Linked DNA regions of Kitasatospora fiedleri. The main gene of each other region encodes a partner of the protein of the gene in region 2 in a complex. Links are inferred from orthologs where the notes say so. Each region holds a gene or a part of one and is shown on either strand. Other genes may lie near its edges.

What was found.
Region 1: efeB (region 2) and efeO share a complex: the UniProt entries of both Bacillus subtilis proteins name them as parts of the iron transporter efeUOB/M complex. The link is inferred for Kitasatospora fiedleri from one-to-one orthologs.

Annotation. Positions count from the first base shown.
Region 1 is NZ_OX419519.1:169,519-172,758, forward strand. What follows is about bases 37-2,967. They hold efeO (iron uptake system protein EfeO), read right to left. Parts: upstream 2,119-2,967; coding sequence 955-2,118; downstream 37-954. Also shown: QMQ26_RS37790 (acyl-CoA dehydrogenase family protein), read right to left, coding at 3,134-3,240. UniProt on the Bacillus subtilis protein: Part of the iron transporter system efeUOB/M involved in iron import. Specifically binds Fe(3+), which is produced by EfeB-mediated oxidation of Fe(2+), and delivers it to the cell membrane permease EfeU.
Region 2 is NZ_OX419519.1:4,075,167-4,078,475, forward strand. What follows is about bases 228-3,227. They hold efeB (iron uptake transporter deferrochelatase/peroxidase subunit), read right to left. Parts: upstream 2,376-3,227; coding sequence 1,080-2,375; downstream 228-1,079. Other genes in these bases: pheA (prephenate dehydratase), read right to left, coding at 228-929; QMQ26_RS18860 (copper resistance CopC/CopD family protein), read right to left, coding at 2,372-3,227. Also shown: more of pheA, read right to left, coding at 1-227; more of QMQ26_RS18860, read right to left, coding at 3,228-3,309. UniProt on the Bacillus subtilis protein: Involved in the recovery of exogenous heme iron. Extracts iron from heme while preserving the protoporphyrin ring intact. Part of the iron transporter system efeUOB/M involved in iron import.

The DNA.
Region 1 (3,240 bases), 3.9 Mb from region 2 along the record:
CATACGTGCTGGGCGAGCGCGTCGGCGTCGGTCCCGGCGATGTTGTGGGTGCCGTCCTTGAAGCCCATCAGGTTGCGCGGGGTCTGGCTGTCGGGCGTGGTGGAGGAGGTCTTGCCGAAGCCGAGCTGCGACCAGCGGACGTTGACCACGCCCATGCCGATCCGGGCCAGGTTGCGGATCGCGTGCACGGCGACCTGCGGGTCGTCGGCGCAGGCCTGGACGCACAGGTCGCCGCCGCTGCGGGCCGCCTCCAGCCGGTCGCCCTTGAACTTCGGCAGGTCGACCAGCGCCTCCGGGCGCCTGGCCTTGAGTCCGAACCGGTCCTGGCCGTCCTTCTCGAACAGCGTCGGCCCGAAGCCGATGGTCAGGGTGAGGCGGGAGGGGGGCAGGCCCAGCGCCTCGCCGGTGTCGTCCGGCGGGGACTCGGGGACGACGCCGACCGCACCGCCGCCGACCTCGCGCCCGCCGGTGAGCGAGGCGGCCGCCTTCGTCCACTCCTTGAGCATCTTCACCAGGGCGTCGCGGTCGTCGGTGATCACGTCGAACGCGGCGAAGTGCAGCCGGTCCTGGACCGGGGTGGAGATGCCCGCCTGGTGCTCGCCGTAGAACGGGACGTCGGGGGCCTGCGGGGCGGGGCCGCCGTCCCCGTCCGACATGGTCGCGGCGGCCACCGTGCCCACCGCGGCCGCGCCGAGCGCGACGCCGGCTCCCGCCCAGCCTATGACGGCACGCCGGCTGAGCCCGGCGCGCGGCGCGGGCCCGCCGCTCTCGGCGGGGGGCGCCTGCTGCTCGTTCTCGGCGTCCATCTCTGGTGTTCCCTCTCGGACGTGAAACCGGGTGCGGGTGCCGCCGCTGCTGCGACAGCACCCTGACGGAGGCTTAGCTTACGCTGGCCTTACCTCGCATTCGGCCCCGGGCACCCCGTTTGACCTGGGCTTGACCGGACGGTCGCGGCTACTTGACCACCACGGCGGCGGCCAGCTTGGACAGCGGCTCGCCGAGCGAGTTGACCGCGTCCGAGAAGGTCTTGCGCTCGTCCTCGGTGACCTTGTCGTACGTGGTGTAGGTGCCGTCGGCGTTGCGGTACTTGCCGAGCAGCGCGGTGATCTTCTCGAACTCGCCGTCCAGGGTCTTGGACAGCTCCGGGTCGTTCTCGGAGGCGACCGGCTTGAGCAGTTCGTAGGCCTGGCGGGCGCCCTCGACGTTGGCGGCGAAGTCGGAGAGGTCGGTGTGGCTGTAGCGGTCCTCCTCACCGGTGATCTTGTTCTTGGAGACCTCGTCCAGCAGTTCCTTGGCACCGTTGGCCATGCCGGTGGGGGTGATCTCGGCGCTGGGGATGCGGGTCTGCCAGTCCTTCAGGTCGGTGACCAGCTGGGTGGCGAGGGTCTTCTCCTCGTCGCCGATCTTCCCGTCCTCCCAGAGCGACTTCTCCAGGCGGTGCCAGCCGGTCCACGCCTGGCCCTCCTCCAGGCCGTCCTCGCGGGTGTCGGTCTTCGGGTCGATGTCACCGAAGCTCTCGGCCACCGGCTCGGTGCGCTCCCAGCCCACCCGGGAGGCGGCGAACAGCGACTTGGCCTTCTCCACGTCGCCCGCGGTGATCGCGGCGGCGAACTGCTCCACCACCGGGATGGTGGCGTCGGCCTGCTCCTGGGCGTAGGTGCGGTAGTCGGTGACCGCCCGGGTCAGCCGGTCGTCGGTCTTCGCCGAGGCCGAGGCGCCGGCCGTGACGGTGATCTTCTGCCGGATGCCGTCGCCGGTCATGCCCGGCTTGCAGGCGACCTCGTAGGTGCCGGCCTTGATCTCGGCGTTGATGGTCGCCTTGGTGCCGGGGCCGATGTTCTCCCGCTCGGTGACGATCTTGTCGCCGTCGGCGTAGACGTACACCTCGGTGACCTTGTTGCCCTTGTTCGCCACCGCCAACTCGACGTGCCCGGCCGGGAAGGAGGTCTTCGACAGGGCACACGTGCTGTCCGTCGCGGTCACCTGCACCGGGCCGGAGGCGGCGGAGCCGTCCGCCGCGGTCGGGGCACCGTCGTCCTTCTTCGAGCACCCCACCAGCGCGGCACCCGCCACGGCGAGGACCAGGAACGCGGCAGCAGACGTACGGCGGGCAGGCATGCTCACTCCAGGAACGAGAGGGTTGGGCCGGTGCGGCGGCCGCTCGGGAACCCCCGGAGACCGCCAGGTAAGCTAAGGCATACCTTAGGTCCCCCGCCACACCGGGTCGACACCCCGGGCCGGACGGAGTCGCCCCGCAGCTCCCCACCCGCCCCTCATTTCCGGCCAACTCCCCCGGCAATGGCCGGAGTTCACCCCGACCCCACCCGCTCCGGGAGCCCCGCGTGTGACCGGAACCACTGCCCCGGAGCGGCAGCCGCGCACACGGCGGCGCGGCGCGGGGCAGTTGTCCGCCCCACGCCGCGCCGGTCTTGTCCCGTCTTGTCTACTCGGGGAGGTTGCGGGCCATCACGATGCGCTGGACCTGGTTGGTGCCCTCGTAGATCTGGGTGATCTTCGCGTCCCGCATCATCCGCTCCACCGGGTAGTCCCGGGTGTACCCGTAACCCCCAGCAACTGCACCGCGTCCACCGTGATCTCCATCGCCGCGTCCGACGCGTAGCACTTGGCCGCCGCCCCGAAGAACGTCAGATCCCCGTCCGAGCGCTGCGACTTCGCCGCCGCCGCGTAGGTGAGCTGCCGGGCCGCCTCCAGCTTCATCGCCATGTCCGCCAGCATGAACTGCACGCCCTGGAAGTCCCCGATCGGCTTGCCGAACTGCCGCCGCTCCTTCACGTACCCCTTGGCGTAGTCCAGCGCGCCCTGCGCGATGCCCAGCGCCTGCGCCGCGATCGTCACCCGGGTGTGGTCCAGCGTGCGCATCGCGGTGGCGAAGCCCGTGCCCTGCTCGCCGATCATCCGCTCCGCCGGGATGCGCACGTCGTCGAAGTACACCTCACGCGTCGGCGAGCCCTTGATCCCCAGCTTCTTCTCCGGCGCCCCGAACGAGACCCCCGCGTCGCCCTTCTCCACCACGAACGCCGAGATCCCCTTGGAGCGCTTGTCCGGGTCGGTCACCGCCATCACCGTGTAGAACTCCGACACCCCGCGTTGGTGATCCACCGCTTCACCCCGTTCAGCACCCAGAAGTCCCCGTCCCGCACCGCCCGCGTCCGCATCCCCGCCGCGTCCGACCCCGCCTCCGGCTCCGAGAGGCAGTACGAGAACATCCCCTCCCCCGCG
Region 2 (3,309 bases):
TCCCCGCGCCCGTCCAGGCAGCGCGACAGCCAGTCCGCGGCGTTCGCGAAATCCAGGTCCGAGGTGCCGGCCCGCAGCGGCGCGGAGGTGCCCTGGTCGGCCCGCGGGTAGGAGCCGAGGAAACGCACCTGCGGGCAGATCCGCTTCAGGCCCATCAGCGCCTCGCTGACCCGCCGCTCGCTGAGGTGCCCCTCGCAGTCGATCAGGAAGCAGTAGTTGCCCATGCCCTCGCCGGTCGGCCGGGACTCGATCCGCATCAGGTTGATCCCGCGCACCGCGAACTCCTGGAGCAGCTCCAGCAGCGCGCCCGGGTGGTCCTCCGGCAGCCACACCACCATCGAGGTCTTGTCCCAGCCGGTCGCCGAGGACACCCGCCCCGGACGGCCCGCCAGCACGAACCGGGTGGTCGGCGCCGCCGCGTCGTGGATCTCGTCGGACAGCACCTCCAGCCCGTACAGCTCGGCGGCGAACGCCCCCGCCACCGCCGCGTCGTAGCGGCCGTCCTGGACCAGCCGGGCCGCCTCCGCGTTGGACGCCGCCGACTCCCACTGCGCGTCCGGCAGGTGCGCGGCCAGCCAGTGCCGCACCTGCGGCTGGGCCACCGGGTGGCCGCTGACCGTCTTCACGTCCGACAGCGCCGTGCCCGGCCGCACCAGCACCGCGAACGAGATCGGCAGCAGCACCTCGCGGTAGATCATCAGCGGGCTGCCGTTGATCAGCTCGTCGCTGGTGGTGGTGACCGCGCCGTCCACCGAGTTCTCGATCGCCACCATCGCGCCCGCGGCCTCGCCCGCCCGCACCGCGTCCAGCGCCGCCGACACCGACGCCATCGGCGTCAGCTCCCGAGTCCCGGCCTCCGGCAGGGTGCGCAGGGCGGCCTCGGTGAACGTGCCCGCGGGCCCGAGGTAGGTGTAACGGGTCGCCGACATGACCGCCTCCGAACGAGCAGCGAGTGTTGCGCGGCCCGAAGGCCGATCCGCCTTCACCCTAGCCACTTCCGCCGCCCCGCCCGGCCCCGTTCCGCACTCCGGGCAGCCGGCCCGGCTCGCCCCGGGCGGCGGCCCGCGCCCCCGGCGGGCTCAGCCCTCCAGCAGCGGCTGCCCCACGTACCCGCCCTCGGGCGCGCCCGGCGGCACCGCGAACAGCGCGGACGCCTCGTGCCGCAGGTAGCGGGAGAGGCCGTCGCCGCGCGCCAGCCGCTGCTGCACCGGCACGAAGCCGCGCGCCGGATCGGCCTGGTACGCGGCGAACAGCAGCCCGGCGTCGGGGGAGCCGTCCGGCAGCAGGCCGTCGTGGAAGGAGAAGCCGCGGCGCAGCATCGCCGCCCCGCCGTTGGAGGCCGCCGCGGCGACCCGGACGTGCGCGTCGGGGGCGATCGCCAGGGTGCCGTCCGGGTGGGTGGCGGCCAGGTCGACGGGGGTGCGCTCGACGGCGTCCGGCCCGCCGGACAGCGGGGCGCCGTCGCTCTTGCGGCGGCCGACGATCCGCTCCTGGCGCTCCAGCGGCAGGGTGTCCCAGCCCTCCAGCAGCATCCTGATCCGGCGCAGCACGGCGTAGCTGCCGCCGGCCATCCAGTCCGGGCCGGTGGCGAACACGGTGGCGGCGAAGCCCTCGTCCTGCGGGCGCGGGTTGTTGGTGCCGTCGACCTGGCCCATCAGGTTGCGGCCGGTCATCGGGTGCGGGGTCGCGCCGGGCGTCCGAGCGAAGCCGGACATCAGCCAGCGCGGCGCGGCCAGCCCGGTGGCCAGCCGCACCAGCACCCGCAGCGCGTGCACCGCGACCAGGGCGTCGTCGGCACCGACCTGCACCCACAGGTCGCCGTCGGAGCGGGCCGGGTCCAGCGCGTCGCCGGGGAAGGCGGGCAGCGCGGTCAGCGCCTCGGGGCGGCGGTCGGCCAGCCCGGCCTTGTCGAACAGGGTGGCGCCGAAGCCGAAGGTGACGGTCAGCGAGCCGGGCCCGGCGTCCAGCGCGATCTGGTTCTCGCCCTCCGCGGCGGGCTCGCCCGCGGCCATCCGGGCCGCCGCCGCCGACCAGCCGCGCAGCAGCGCGGCCAGCCCGTCCCGGCGGGTGCTGGACAGCAGGTCGAACGCCGCCCACTCGACCCGGGCCTGGGCCGGTTCGACGATCCCGCCCTGCCGCGCCCCGTGGAACGGCACCCGGGCCCCGCCCGGCGCGGCCCCGGCGCCCGCCGCCGGGGCCTGCGCCGAGGCCCGGCCGCCCCACGCCCCGCCGGCCGCGCCCACCGCGAGCCCGGCCCCGGCCCCGCCGAGCACCGCCCGCCGGGACGGCCCCCGCACCGCCCCCGGCGCGGCGGCCCGCTCCGGCGCGGCGGCGGGCGGCCGCTCGGCGGTGCCCGGCCGCTCGGCGGTGCTCACTGGCCGACCTTCAGCTGCTGGGTGGCCGTCACCTGGTCGATGTCGGAGGAGCGGACGGTCACCGACACCACCCACACCCCGCCCAGCGGGAGCTGCGCGGTGCCGCTCCAGCTGCCGGCGCCCTGCGGCTGCAGGGTGACGGGGAGCGGGCCGAGGTCGCGGTCGGGGAGGGTGAACGCCAGCTCGAGCTCCGGGACTTCGGCTGGCTGCCCGGTGGAGTCGGTGAGCTTGAGGGTGACCGCGTTCGGGCCGGTGCCGACCGGGTCGACGGTGACGGTCGCGGTGCCCTTGGCGTTGGGCGTGCGGCCGCCGGTGTCGTACGGGAGCTTCAGCTCCGCGGTCCGCCCGGGCGCCGCCGGGGCCCCGGCGGAGGGGGCGGTCGCGGGCGCGTCGGCGGCGGCCTGGGCGACGCGTCCGGGCGGGGAGTTGGTGAGCAGGGTGGTGACCACCAGGACCAGCACGGCCACCGAGGTCTCCACCACCACGCTGCGCCGTAGTCCGGCCCGGGCCGGGGAGCCCCCGCCGGCCCGCTCGCCCCGGGCGCGCACCCGCAGCGCCCGCTGCCGGGCGAGCTGGGCGGCCCGCTCCGGGTCGCCGCCGCCGACCGCGGCCCTCACCGGCTCGGCGTCCACCGGCTCGGCGTCCACCGCGTCCGGGTCGGCGGCCCCGCCGACCGCCGCGACGGACGGCGTCTCGTCGGCGGTGCGCAGCCGGGCCGTCCAGGCGCGGGAGATCCAGGCCACGCCGAGCATCGCGGCCACGCAGCCGACCTTGACCAGCAGCAGCCGCCCGTACGAGGTGTCGACCAGCGCGCTCCACGAGCCGAGGCCGCGCCAGGACTGGTAGACGCCGGTGGCCACGAGCACCGCGACCAGCCAGAACGCCAGCCTGGAGAAGCGCTCGACGGCGGCGGCGGGCAGGCCGTGGCGCAGGC